DNA from 2 places in the Flavobacterium movens genome. Region 1 is predicted to be linked to the other one. Evidence: riboswitches for the same ligand, from Rfam matches in the RefSeq annotation. Region 1 holds a riboswitch; the other holds the start of a gene.
What was found. A riboswitch is a leader RNA that binds a small molecule or an ion and turns the genes downstream of it on or off. The one in region 1 is predicted to bind S-adenosylmethionine.

Region 1 (7,567 bases):
CCATACTTTCTGTCAGCTTTACTCCAATTTGTTTTTCAACATCTAAAAGCTTCCAAATCGTTGGTTTTTCCAAGTGATCTGGGCAAGCTGGATAACCCGGAGCCGGGCGAATTCCTTTATAATTTTCTTTAATCAATTCTTCGTTGGTTAAAGATTCTTCGCTATCATAACCCCAGAAATCTTTACGCACTCTCTCGTGAAGATATTCGGCGAAAGCCTCAGCAAAACGATCGGCAAGCGCTTTCACCATAATCGAATTATAATCGTCTAAATTCTTTTCGTATTCCGCTGCCCATTCATCAACACCAAAACCGGTTGTTACGCAGAAAGCTCCAATATAATCATCGATACCGCTTTCTTTTGGCAGAATAAAATCGGCTAAAGCGATGTTTGGAGCACCCTTTGTTTTTTGTGACTGCTGACGAAGCGTTAAGAATTTCTCCAAAACTTTTCCGTTTTCATCACGCAATTCAATATCATCGTCATTAACCTGATTCGCAGGAAAAATTCCGTAAATACCTTTTGCTTTTAGTTTTTTCTCTTCCAAAATTACTTTCAACATCGCCTGAGCATCATTAAAAACAGATGTTGCTTGTTCGCCCACAACCTCATCTGTTAAAATCGCTGGATATTTTCCGTACAATTCCCAAGTCTGGAAAAATGGCGTCCAGTCGATATACGGAACCAAAACATCCAATTCTATTTCAATGGTTTGTGCGCCAATTACTTTTGGTTTAGTTGGCGTGTATTCCGACCAATCCAATGGTAATTTATTTTTGCGAGCATCTTCAATCGTTAAGAAATTCTTGTCTCTCGAACGATTTAAAAACGTTTCTCTAAAAGAATCATATTCTGCACGAATGTCTGCCGCATATATTTTTCGGTTATGATCTAACAGATTTCCTGCAACGGTAACAGCTCTTGAAGCATCGTTAACGTGAATTACAGTTTCTCTGTATTGAGGTGCAATTTTCACGGCTGTATGCGCGCGAGAAGTCGTCGCCCCACCAATCATAATTGGGATTTTAATATCTTGTTTGTCTAATTCTTTGGCCAAATACACCATTTCGTCAAGCGAAGGAGTGATCAATCCACTTAATCCAATGATATCAACATTATGCTCAATTGCAGCTGCAATAATTTTTTCCGGAGGCACCATAACGCCAAGATCTACAATCTCATAATTATTACAAGCCAACACTACCGAAACGATGTTTTTTCCAATATCGTGAACGTCACCTTTTACGGTTGCCATCAAGATTTTTCCGTTTCCTTGTTTGTCTCCGGCTTGTTTGCTGGCTTCGATAAAAGGCAATAAATAAGCTACGGCTTTTTTCATTACACGAGCCGATTTTACTACTTGAGGCAAGAACATTTTTCCGCTTCCGAATAAATCTCCAACCACATTCATTCCTGTCATCAAATTGATTTCGATAACTTCAATTGGTTTTGTTGCTGCCTGACGTGCTTCTTCAACATCTTCTTCAATAAAAGCATCAATTCCTTTTACCAACGAATGCGTAATACGTTCCTGAACGGTTCCAAAACGCCATTCTTGAACCGCTTTTTCATCGCTTTTTGCTTCGCCTTTTACACTTTCAGCAAAATCCAAAAGTCGTTCTGTAGCATCATCGCGTCTATCTAAAATTACGTCTTCAACGTATTCTAATAAATCCTTCGGAATATCATCGTAAATCGTCAACATTTCAGGATTAACGATTCCCATCGTCATTCCGTTTTTGATTGCGTGGTATAAAAACACCGAGTGCATCGCTTCACGAACCGTATCATTTCCTCTAAAAGAGAACGAAACGTTACTCACTCCACCACTGATATGCGCGTGCGGAAGGTTTTCACGAACCCATTTTGTTCCTCTAAAGAAGTCTAAAGCATTTAAGCGATGTTCTTCCATTCCCGTTGCAACTGGGAAAATATTCAAATCGAAAATAATATCCTGCGGAGGAAAACCTACTTTGTTCACCAAAATATCATACGAACGCTGACAGATTTCAACTCGACGATCATAATTATCGGCCTGACCTACTTCGTCAAACGCCATGATAATTGCCGCCGCTCCGTAACGTTTGATCAATCGTGCGTGATGAATAAAGGCTTCTTCACCTTCTTTTAACGAAATCGAGTTTACAACGCTTTTTCCTTGTACTACTTTTAGACCTGCTTCAATGATTTCCCATTTCGAGCTGTCGATCATAATCGGCACTCTAGAAATATCTGGTTCTGCAGCGATTAAATTCAAAAATTTAGTCATTGCAGTAACGCCATCAAGCATTCCTTCATCCATATTGATATCGATGATCTGTGCTCCACCTTCTACCTGCTGTCTTGCAATATCAAGCGCCTCGTCATATTTCTCTTCCTTGATTAATCTCAAGAATTTTCTTGAACCTGTTACATTCGTACGCTCACCAACATTCACGAAAACACTTTCCGGCGTGATAATCAACGGTTCTAATCCTGATAATACAAGGTCTCTTCTTTTTTCTGTCATTTCTTTTTAAAGTTACTGAGATTCTAAGATGCTTAGATTCTGAGTTTTTTTATTCTATTTCTTTCCTGCAAGGTTTTTAAAATCTTGTAGGCATACTATTTACTTTTAATCAATAAAAACATGCTTCTCAAATCCTCCATAAAATACCTTTTCTATCCATGTCTTAAACTCTAAATTTGTCGTAATAGGATATATTTTACCATTACTTTCTATTTTGAATTTTTCGTTATTATCAATCTTGTTTCTAATAATTTTTAATTCAGAAACACAATATAAATATGGACTCGCCGTATCATACCAATTTGAATTCAGAAAAGCTTTAAAAATTTCCCCATCTTCTGAATAAACAATATGCTCTCCGTCCATTTTTAATAATGATTATATTTATTCAAAAACCGGTGCCACTCTCGGCTTATAATCCTTCGCAGCCTCAGCAATCAATCGAATATGATCTGGAGTTGTTCCGCAACAACCACCAATGATATTAATCAAATTATCATCCAAATATTCCTTTATCAGCACTTGCATTTCTTCTGGTGTTTCGTCGTATTGTCCGAAAGCGTTTGGCAATCCTGCATTTGGATGAGCCGAAACATTAAATTGTGTATGCTGTGATAATGTTTTTAAATAGGGTTTCAACAAATCGGCTCCAAGGGCGCAATTGAATCCTACGCTTAATAATGGAATATGAGAAACTGAAATCAAAAACGCTTCAACTGTTTGTCCTGAAAGCGTTCTTCCAGAAGCATCTGTAATTGTTCCTGAAACCATGATTGGAATATCAAGATTGCGTTCTTCTTTTACCTCTTCGATTGCAAAAAGTGCGGCTTTTGCATTTAATGTATCGAAGATTGTTTCTACCAAAAGCAAATGACAACCACCATCCATTAAGGCCTCGACTTGTTGTTTGTATGCAATTCGTAAATCGTCAAATGTTACGGCTCTGTAACCAGGATCGTTTACATCTGGTGACATACTTGCCGTTCTATTTGTTGGTCCGATTGAACCAGCTACGAAACGTGGTTTGTCAGGATTTTTAGCGGTAAACTCATCGGCTACTTCTCTTGCGATTTTTGCCGATTCGTAGTTTAACTCGTAAACCAAATCTTCCATGTGATAATCGGCCATACCGATTGTCGTTCCTGAGAAGGTATTGGTTTCTACAATGTCAGCACCTGCTTCATAATATGCGGCGTGTACATCGCGAATCGCTTGTGGTTGTGTTAGGGATAGTAAATCGTTGTTTCCTTTTAACGGATGCGGGAAATCTTTGAAACGCTCTCCTCTGAAATCTTCTTCTGAGAAATTATAGCGTTGCAACATTGTTCCCATTGCTCCATCAAGGATTAGGATATTTTTTTTTATTGCTTCTTGAATTGTTATTGCCATGTCTTCTTTTTTTAGCTTCTGAGATACTGAGAGTCTAAGATGCTAAGTTTTTTTATTTAATTGTATTTCCGATTTAAACCCGACAGGTTTTTAAAACCTGTCGGGTTTAACCTTCGATATTTTTTTTCACATTAATTCCAAAAATGCACTATTGCTGGCTCATTAGCCCCGATTGAAGTGGAAATCCTTTTGATTTTTTCTTTAAAAAATCAAAAGATTGCAACGTAAAGCGGGAACTACTGACTGCAAAAATGCGCCAATGATTCGCTCCTGATACAGAATCTGTTTCAGTAAATATTATATGTTATCGAGAAAAGTTTTGAGAAATACGAGTATGTATTTGTGTTATCTATCTTTAATACTGGAAAATGTCGTATAAAGTAGAATTTAGCACCTTCTTTATGATAAAGGGTTGCTAAGGTTTCATCGGGTCTATCCCTCCGCCTTTCGTGATAACGAACAATAATTTTAAGAACAGTGCAAAGGTATGAAATAGGCTTTCGATTTGCAAATGTTTTTTTTTCTAAGGTTCTGAGGGACTTAGGCGCTAAGGTTCTTAGGTTTTATCTTTTGGTTGATTTAGCTCCGGAGGAGCATAATATTTATAGAAAACAATCTACACAACGCAAAAGCTCCAGCGGAGCGACATATATTTCGCTCCGCTGGAGCTTTTGCAAACGAATAATTTCTTTTCTATAAATATGTCATCCCTCTAGGATTATTCATGGTAATTAAAAAAGCCCAAACTTTAAAAAGTTTGGGCTTTACAATATTTAAAAATCTTAGCGCCTTAGTCCCTTAGAACCTCAGCACCTCAGATTAAACAATCGCCTTCACAACTGCTTTTGGCGCTTCTTTACGAGTTCCGTCGAAACCATCTACACCTGAAACCGTTGTATATTTCAATACATATTTTTTACCTGGGTTGATGATTGAATAAGCAGCTTGGCACATTAAAGTTGCTTCGTGGAAACCACAAAGAATCAACTTTAATTTTCCTGGGTATGTATTTACGTCTCCAATTGCGAAGATTCCAGGAATGTTAGTTTGGTAATCTAATGCATTATTTACTTTAATAGCATTTTTCTCTATTTCTAATCCCCAGTCTCCAATTGGACCTAATTTTGGTGTTAATCCGAAAAGCGGAATGAAATAATCGCAGTCGATTTTACGGTGCGCTCCATTTTCTTCGATGTCTAATGACTCAACATGCTCAGCACCATTGATTCCGATAACTTCTGCTGGAGTAATTAATTTAATTTTTCCAGCTGATTTTAATTCCTGTACTTTTTCTACTGAATCTAAAGCTCCTCTGAATTCGTTTCTTCTGTGAATTAAAGTTACTTCTGAAGCTACATTTGCTAAGAAGATGCTCCAGTCCAAAGCTGAATCTCCTCCTCCTGCAATAACAACTCTTTTATCTCTGAATTTCTCAGGATTTTTGATGAAGTATTTCACTCCTTTATCTTCATAAAACTCGATATCTTCGATAAGTGGTTTACGAGGCTCAAAACTTCCTAAACCTCCAGCAATTGCAATAACTGGCGCGTGGAATTTAGTTCCTTTGTTTGATGTTACAATGAAAGTTCCGTCTTCTTGTTTTTCAACTGTTTCAGCACGTTCTCCTAAAGTAAAACCTGGTTCAAATTGTTTGATTTGCTCCATTAATCCGTCAACTAAATCTCCTGCCAATACTTCTGGAAATCCAGGAATATCATAAATTGGCTTTTTTGGATATAACTCTGATAGTTGTCCTCCCGGTTGTGGAAGAGCATCTAAAATGTGGCATTTTAATTTTAACAATCCTGCCTCAAATACGGCAAATAAACCTGTTGGGCCTGCTCCAATTATAAGTATATCTGTTTTAATCATTATGTTGTTGTTTATAATCATTCTTAATAACGCAAAGAAACGAATAAATCCTTGTACTTTCAATGATTTTTATCATTAATTTCTTTCCGAAACTTTTTTACTCTTTATTTTTTAATGAAGAGGTAATCTCATTCATTCTTTTTACCTTTTCTTCAAAATTGCCTTTTAAGGTTTTTCGATATTCATTCAGATTTTCAACCATTTGGTTAATATCTTCTGGAATTACTTCTTCAAAAAACTCTCGAAGCCTTTTGGCTGTTGTTGGTGATTTTCCGTTTGTTGAAATGGCAATTTTTACATTTCCTTTTGTTACAATTCCGCCAAGATAATAATCACATAAATCTGGTGTATCAGCTATATTGCAAATCAAATAGCGTTTTCTTGCTAAATCGTAAACCTTTTTATTTACTTTCAAATCGTCTGTACAGGCAATTACCATATGACGCTTTTTAAGCATTTTCTTTTTAAACTTTTTTTCCGTCAATTTAATTGAAGGATGTTTTTCTGCTAAAACCTTAATTTCTAAATGAAAATCAGGTGCAACTACCTCAACATTAGCATTCGGACTTGACTTTAGCAAGAAGGAAAGCTTTTCTAGACCTACATTTCCTCCACCTACAATCAAGACATTTAAATTGTGAAGTTTTAGAAATATTGGATATAATTCGTTTTGTTCCATTTTAATCTTTTTTCATCTAATCAAAATTAGAATAACCAATGAGATGTTCCTAACGGAACATTAATATTAACTTGGAAACATTTTTTTTTCTACCGATCAGATGTTCCTAACGGAACATAATTCTACCTAATTTCTTCTTTTGATAGAAATTCTTCGTAAAATCCTTTTAGTTTATTGCTTTCTCTCACAACTTCTCCAAGAACAATAATAGCTGGCGAACCTAATTCTTTTTGTTTTACAACTTCTAAAATCGAATCTACCGTTCCAACTCCTACTTTCTCTTCTGCTGTTGTTCCGTTTTGAATGATCGCAACAGGTAAATTTCCTTTATCTTCTTTTTGAAACAAATCAATAATTTGAGCCAATTTGTGCATTCCCATCAAAATCACCACTGTTGCTGATGATTTTGCTGCCAAAGCTACATCTGAAGATAATTTTCTATCAGAAGTTGTTCCGGTAATCGCCCAAAAGCTTTCTGAAACACCTCTTTTCGTAATTGAAATTCCCTGACTTGCGGGAACGGCAACTACTGATGAAATTCCGGGAACTACGATTGTTTCTATTCCGAAGCTCTCTGCAAAATCAATTTCTTCACCACCTCTTCCAAAAATAAATGGATCTCCGCCTTTTAATCGCACTACGTTTCCGTAAGTCAAAGCATTATCTACAATCAGTTGATTGATTTGATCTTGCGTGTAAGCATGATTTCCGATTCTTTTTCCAACAAAAATTCGGATGGCATTTTTTGGTGCGTAATCCAAAATTTCTTCGTTGGCCAAAGCGTCGTATAAAACCACATTAGCTTCAGCCAATGCTTTTACAGCTTTCAGCGTAAGTAAATCGGGATCGCCCGGACCTGCACCGACTAAAGTTATTTTGGGTTTTATATTAAGCATTTTCTAATTCCTGAGCTCTGAAAGTTTCGATTTTATCAAAGAAAACAGTTGCTTGTGCAATGTAACCTTTAGCGAAAGCTTCAGATGGTTCATTTTTATTGATTTGGTAAACCAAGTCTTTAAAAGTTGAGTTTAATTCTATTTTATTTGTGTCGATAAAAACAGTGTCAAACAAGTCTACGATTCCTGCGTGGTGATTTGTTTTTTGGTTTTCTGCCAATA
Region 2 (7,567 bases), on a different contig from region 1:
AGGCAATCGTGTTTTTATTTATATTTGAGAAAGAATTTAACAAATTTACGTTTCATTAGTAGCAAAAAACAGCATTAGAAATTTTTTCATCAAATATCTTAATGGAGCTAATACATAATCTAGACCTTTTTCAAACTGTTTTTAATTCTGCGCCAAATGGTATTGCAGTCTTGAAACCTTTGTATGGTAAAAAGGGTAAAGCTGGAGACTTTACGATATTATTATGTAATGCCTATTTAGTAAACTGGATCGGGAATTCGGATTATAAAAATAAAAGATACAGTGAAGTTTTTTCTAATGTAAACGGAACAGACGTTCTTGAAAAGTTTATTGAAACTTTAGAAACCAGTATTCCAGCTAATTTTGAACAATGGTTTGGTACTGAAACCAAAAAACAATGGTTCCGTTTTACTGCCGTAGCTCAAGATCAATTGTTGGTGGTAACGATGGAAGACATCACCGAAAAAAAACAGGCCGAAACTGCATTGAATGAAGCATTGATTGATGCAGAAAAACAAAAAAGACTTTACAATTCTATAATAAACAGCACTCCCGATTTGGTTTATGTATTTGATCTTGATTATAAGTTCATTTATACAAACAAAGCTTTATTAACCATGTGGGGCAAAACAGAACAAGATTCTATTGGCCGCGGATTAAGAGAAAATGGTTACGAAGACTGGCATGCCGAAATGCATGAAAGCGAAATTGATGCTGTTGTGGCCAATAAAAAGCCAATTAGAGGAACAGTTTCTTTTCCGCATGCCGAATTGGGAAGAAGAATTTACGATTATATTTTTGTTCCCGTTTTTAACGAAAAAGGAGAAGTAGAATGTGTAGCTGGAACAACAAGAGATATAACCGAAAGCAAACTGGCTGAAGAGAAACTGCAGCAAAATGAGAGTCGTTTCCGTAAAATGATTCATCAGACTCCAGCTCCCACTTTGGTACTTCGAGGAGATGATCTTGTTATTGAGCAGATAAACAGACATATGCTCCTAATGATAGGGCGAGGAGAAGAAATTATAGGCATGCGTCTGATAGATGTATTGCCAGAACTAGAAGGGCAATATGTGTGGGAACAAGTTCTAAAGGTTTATAACGAAGGAATTCCGTTTGATCAAAGCGAAGTTCTAGTGCCTCATAATCGGACAGGAGAATTGAAGAACTACTATTATAATCTGGCTTATCGACCTCTAATAGAAGAAGGAGAGATAACTGGTATGATACAAGTAGCAGTAGAAGTTACTGAGCAAGTGGTGGCACGCCAGAAAATGGAAGAAAGTGAAAACCGTTTTAGAGCCTTAATCAACGCTTCATCTGATCTGGTTTATCGCATGGATGCCGATTGGATGATCATGCATAATCTAGAGGGCGACGGAGAGTTGTCTAGTTCAGGAAAAAAAGGCATCAATTGGCTCGATAAATTTATTCACCCGAGTGATTTGGAGCGTGCTGTGCATCTTATTTCCAAATCGATAGTGGAGAAAAGTATTTTCGAAATGGAACACAGAATTATAAATGAAGATGATACTGTGAAATGGGTGTTTTCTAGAGTGGTTCCGATATTAAACGATAAAGAAAAAATTGTAGAATGGTTTGGTGCTTCAAGCGATATTACTTCGCAGAAAGAACTTCAAAATGTAATTGCAGAAAGCGAAGAAAAATTTAGGCAGCTTGCAGATCTTGTGCCACAAATTATCTGGACATCTAATCCAGAAGGATTTATAGATTATTATAACAGCCGCTGGTACGAATATACTGGTTTCAATGAACATGAATTTGGAGATTCAAGTTGGATGCCCGTACTTCACCCAGACGATGTTTCTTTAGTCTCAAAAACTTGGTATCAAAGTGTTCATGCAGGAACTTCGTATCAGATTGAGTTTCGTTTAAAAAATGCCAATACGGGAGAATACCGTTGGTTTTTGAGTAAAGCGCTTCCAATAAGAGATAAAGAAGGCGTAATTACCAATTGGTTTGGTACTTGCACTGATATTCATGAGCAAAAATCGATTACCGAAAAATTGGAGATTTTGGTGGCAGAGCGTACCAAAGAATTACAGCGTTCCAACGACGATTTACAGCAGTTTGCCCATGTTGCATCTCACGATTTAAAAGAGCCCGTTAGAAAAATCAAAACATTTTTAAGCCGTCTCGAAGATCATCTTAGCGAACAGTTAGACGAATCATCTTCAAAATATATTGAACGAATTCATGTTGCGGCAGACCGTATGTTTACTATGATTGACGGTGTGTTGGCCTATTCTAAAATCAATGCCGATTTGCAAAAAGCAACGGTTGTCGATTTAAATGAAGTGATTAAAAATATAGAAAGCGACCTTGAAATCGCGCTTCAAAAAACAGGAGGTAAAATTTACTATGAAGAGCTCCCTCTGGTTGAAGGAGCTTCTGTATTGCTTTATCAATTGTTTTATAACCTGATTAACAATTCTATTAAATTTGCTAGAGAAGAAGTGTCGCCCCAAATCACAATTAAAGCAAATGAACAAATTGAAGACGGAAGAAGAGTGGCGGTAATTACGGTAGAAGATAACGGAATTGGCTTTGAAGACAATCAAACTGGACGTATTTTTGAAACTTTTACCCGCTTAAATTCCAAAGATCGTTACGAAGGAACGGGCTTAGGTTTGTCTCTCTGTAAAAAAATTGCCGAACGGCATGGAGGAAGTATTAGCGCAACAGGAATTGCTGATAAAGGAGCAGTTTTTAGCATAACACTGCCATTTGAACAAAAAGAAAAAGATATTTAATTAAAACTATGGGGAAAAAGATAATTTTATTGGCAGATGATGATCAGGATGATGCAGAAATGTTTTGTGAAGCGCTGGCAGATATAGATAAAAGTATTATTTGTCATTGTGCCGAAAATGGAAGCGAAGCGTTAAAATTACTCGAAAAACAAGAAGAAATTCCAGGGATTGTCTTTCTGGATTTGAATATGCCTATAATGAACGGGTGGGAATGTTTGAAAAGGCTGAAATTGAATGAGAATTATAAAGGAATTCCAGTCGTTATGATTTCTACTTCTTCACATAAAAACGATTTAGAAGCGGCAGCAAATCTTGGTGCTGTATGCTATTTTGTGAAACCAACTGATTTTAAGGATCTAAAAAAGGTTCTTGGATCGATTACTTCAAACCTTGATAAGGGATTAAAAAAATCACTTTTCGATCTAGAAAAAAATAAATTTCTGCATGTGTTTACTGCTGAATAAGTAAAATACTTTGCTTTTCCATGCAAAAAAAGTATGAATTTCTTTTATAAAAAGGAGTTTGTAAATAGAAATAAATTTATTTTAATCTATTGATTTTTATAACGTTGTGTTTTTTTTGAATACTTCTTTTTTCAATAAAAAATAAAAAACACAAATTAAACTTGACTAATTCGGTAGAATTAATATATATTTGTATCAGAAAAATTAAAAAATGATACTTATCCAGAAAGACTGAGGGAATAGGCCCATTGACGTCTTAGCAACCTGTTGCCGAACAAGGTGCTAAATCCTTCCGCTTTATGCGGGCAGATAAGAAAAGATTTCATCCGTAAATCTGTTTAAGTTCATCAACGTTAAATCTTTATTTTTTTAAATGAAAGCAGAAACAATTTTGTACGCAGGTTATGAGCTTTTGAATTCCATTTTCGAAGAAAACAGCTTTGCCTTTTTCTAGCGGAAAAAGACTAGTTCTACCAGACTCTATTCTTTAAATAATTAAAAATCTGCTAATGTCTTTTGGCATTGGCCTGAAATTCTTTTGTCTAATCTTAAAAACTAAAAATAAAATGAAAAAAATACTATTAGGCTTTGCTTTGTTTCTTGGAGCCGTTCAAACTCAGGCGCAGGAAAGTAATTTACAATTAAAAGGAACTGTTGTCGATACAGTGGCACAATATGTTTACTTGCAGAAGTTTCACAATAAAATGTTTACCACGATAGATTCGGCAAAGGTAAAAGACGGAAATTTTAGTTTTAAAACAAAAGTAAAAACACCAGATTTATACGGGTTAAGCGTCAATACAGAAAGCTCGCCTTTATATATTTTTCTAGAAAAAGATCCAATTTCGGTAAAACTGAGTCCAAAGAAATATTATACTGCCTCTGTGGTCGAAGGTTCGGTTTCTCAAGATTTATTCGAAAGCTATAAAAAGAGCAAAGATGTAGAAATCAGCAAATTCATAACAGAAAATCCAAAATCTATTGTTTCGGCTTATGTATTATATAGAAATTGGTCTTACAGATTAACGCCAGAACAGATTACACAAAATATTGCTTTGCTGGATAAAAGTCTTCAGAATACCACTTACGTGAAAGAATTAAAAGAATTGGCTATTGTTTTAGACGGATTAGCAGTAGGCAAAAAAGCCCCTGATTTTACAGCCAATGATCCTGAAGGAAAACCAGTTCGACTTTATGACAATTTAAAAGGAGGTTATACTCTAGTAGATTTTTGGGCTTCATGGTGCGGTCCATGCCGAAGAGAAAACCCAAATATTGTAGCGGCATACAAAGAATTTCATGATAAAGGATTCAACATCGTAGGGATTTCTCTAGATAAAAAGAAAGAAAACTGGATTAAGGGAATTAAGGATGATAATTTAACCTGGACACATGTTTCTGACTTGCTTTTCTGGAACAGTGCCTTTGCCAAATTATATGGAGTTAGAGCTATTCCGGGGAATTATTTAGTAGATTCTAAAGGAATAATCGTTGCCAAAAACTTGCACGGAGAAGAATTGCAAGCTACACTAAAAACGCTTTTAGGGCAGGCAAATTAATTTATTTAAACACATAGAAACATAGTTTTTCTTTATCTAGAGAGGCGTTTCACTTGTTATAACAAACATAGCTATGTGTGAAAATCTAGATTTTTTCAAATATCTATTGTTTAGAATATAATCTATGTTTCTATGTGTTTAAAAAGATTCAATCAATAATAGATTTAGTTAATTAAAATGATATAGGATATGAATGCTATTGAGCCAACAACAAAACCAACAGAACCTGAGTGTTACTTCTCTAAGTTTAGAGAAAATACAGTAGGAATTGATCATACTTTCGAATCGGTTTACGGAGAACAAAATTTAGTTTATGCAGACTGGGTTGCCAGCGGAAGATTATACACTCCGATCGAAGATATAATGCTCAATAAAATTGGTCCAATGATTGCCAATACGCATTCACTTTCAAGTCAGACAGGAAAAACCTCTACTTATGCCTATCAGCATGCTAGAGATATTATTAAGAAATCAGTCAATGCAAATGAATCTGATGTTTTAGTAACTACAGGAAGTGGTATGACGGCAGCTTTATCGAAACTGCAGCGTATTATGGCGCTTCGAACAAAAGCTGAAGAAGACAGACCTGTGGTTTTTATCACTCACATGGAGCATCATTCCAATCAGGTTTCGTGGTATGAAACCAATGCCGAAGTTGTGATTTTGCCACCTGATGAGAATAATTTAGTCGACCCAAAAGTGCTTTCGTCAGCAATTAAAAAATATGCAGATAGAAGTTTGAAAATTGGTTCATTTACAGCTTGTTCGAATGTTACCGGAATTATTACGCCTTATCACGAATTAGCCAAAATCATGCACCAAAATGACGGACTTTGCTTTGTAGATTTTGCAGCTTCGGCGCCGTATGTCAAAATCGATATGCATCCAAATGATCCAGATGAACAATTGGATGCAATTTTCTTTTCGCCACATAAATTTTTAGGCGGACCCGGAACCTGTGGTATTTTGGTTTTTAATGAAAAATTATACCAATCTGATTTTCCAGATAATCCAGGCGGAGGAAATGTAAAATGGACCAATCCGTTAGGGAAATATTGTTACAGTGATGTGATAGAAGTGAGGGAAGATGGTGGAACTCCCGGATTTCTTCAAGTCATTAGAACGGCGTTGGCTTTAGAATTAAAAGAGCAAATGGGTGTGGAGAAAATCAGAGAACGAGAAAAAGAACTGCTTGATCTTTGTTTTTCAAGACTTCAAAAAGTACAAGGATTATCTATTTTGGGAGATTTAACCACAGAGCGAATTGGCTGTGTTTCATTTGTGATTGAAGATATCCATTACAATTTAATCGTTAGACTTTTAAATGACCGTTTCGGAATTCAGGTACGTGGAGGCTGGTCGTGTGCAAGTACTTATGCGCATTATTTGTTTAATATCAACGAAAAGAAATCGGCAAAAATTACAAATGAATTATTACAGCGAAATCAGACCAATAAACCAGGTTGGGTTCGTTTATCACTGCATCCAATTACAACCAATGAAGAGCTTTTTTATATCTGCGATGCGATTGAAAAAGTAGCCGTAAATTATAAAAAATGGAAAAAAGATTATAAATATAATCCGGTTTCAAATGAATTTGAGAATCCGGAAATTAAAGATACCATCGCAAGAGAAGTAAATGAATGGTTTAAGTTAGTTTAAGTATAGTTAGTTAAGTATTAAACCCGACAGGTTTTATCTCCAAGTTTCTGGACTGTCGGGTTTTTAAAACTATTTTAATTCTTCATTTTATAAATTTCAGAACCGGCAAGCAGAAAACATCCTAAACCATAATCTTCAAAATCGGGTATTTTATCGTAAGAAAGCGGTTGTCCGTCTTTAGGTTCTTTTCCTGTTGACTGCAGATAACCTAAAAAGCCATTTTCGTGAAGACTTTCTGTTGTTATCGCCTTCCAAGCTTTTTCAATTACAGGTAAATACGTTTCTTTTTTTAGAATTCCGTTATTTACGCCATATGCCATTCCATATACAAATAGTGCAGTTCCAGAAGTTTCTTTTCCTCCAAAATTGGTCGGATCATGAAGACTGACATTCCAAAAACCATCAGCTCTCTGAATCGGCACCAGCGCTGTCGCCATTGCTTTTAAATCTTTTACATATTGTTCTCTGTGAGGCGCATTTTCTGGAATTATAGTCAGTACTTTTGCTAAAGCGGCAATTACCCAACCATTTCCGCGACTCCAATAACAATTTTTACCATTCGGTTCTTTATACGGAGGATCAAAATCGGCATCACGCCACCATAAACCTTCTTTCGCGTTGTAAAGTCCATTGTCTCCGTGTTTATTTCTTGAATACATATACATATCATACATTTTCTCAAAATAGCGATTATCTTTTTCTAAAACACCCAATTTCGCAAAAACCGGCATTCCCATTTGTATAGCATCGATCCACGACCAATCATTGATTTGAGGGGTGTTGAGCAGCATATTGATATTTATTTTTGTATTTTTCAGTTTTTTCGATTCAGGCTCCAAATTATACAAATCAATATATGTTTGCGCGGCGCAGTAATTGTCGGCATTTCGAGTTGTGTTGCCACTGTTGAATCCCCAATTGTGAAATTCAGCCCAAGCGTAAGCATAATCATAATACGTATCTTTTGGAAAAATCTCATGAAGCGCCATTAAACCTTCATAATAAACAGCGCGAGTCCAGATATTGCTTGATCTTTCCTTATTGGTTATAATCGTTTTTCCAGTGTCTGGCCATTTCTGCATAAAATAATCATTGGCAAGAATCATCT

Region 2: another riboswitch for S-adenosylmethionine. It lies ahead of AAYQ05_RS04970 (redoxin domain-containing protein); the one in region 1 lies ahead of AAYQ05_RS15705 (homocysteine S-methyltransferase family protein).

The regions. Positions count from the first base shown of each region.
Region 1 covers NZ_JBCPXY010000008.1:178,384-185,950, forward strand. The annotation lists gene metH (methionine synthase) at 1-2,509, opposite strand, end outside; gene AAYQ05_RS15700 (hypothetical protein) at 2,615-2,875, opposite strand; gene AAYQ05_RS15705 (homocysteine S-methyltransferase family protein) at 2,894-3,898, opposite strand; SAM riboswitch class I at 4,241-4,357, opposite strand; gene AAYQ05_RS15710 (NAD(P)/FAD-dependent oxidoreductase) at 4,718-5,770, opposite strand; gene AAYQ05_RS15715 (precorrin-2 dehydrogenase/sirohydrochlorin ferrochelatase family protein) at 5,868-6,449, opposite strand; gene cobA (uroporphyrinogen-III C-methyltransferase) at 6,572-7,345, opposite strand; gene AAYQ05_RS15725 (ferredoxin-like domain-containing protein) at 7,338-7,567, opposite strand, start outside.
Region 2 covers NZ_JBCPXY010000002.1:355,314-362,880, forward strand. The annotation lists gene AAYQ05_RS04960 (PAS domain-containing sensor histidine kinase) at 102-2,774, shown strand; gene AAYQ05_RS04965 (response regulator) at 2,783-3,238, shown strand; SAM riboswitch class I at 3,454-3,554, shown strand; gene AAYQ05_RS04970 (redoxin domain-containing protein) at 3,805-4,797, shown strand; gene AAYQ05_RS04975 (aminotransferase class V-fold PLP-dependent enzyme) at 4,987-6,459, shown strand; gene AAYQ05_RS04980 (glycoside hydrolase family 88/105 protein) at 6,534-7,567, opposite strand, start outside.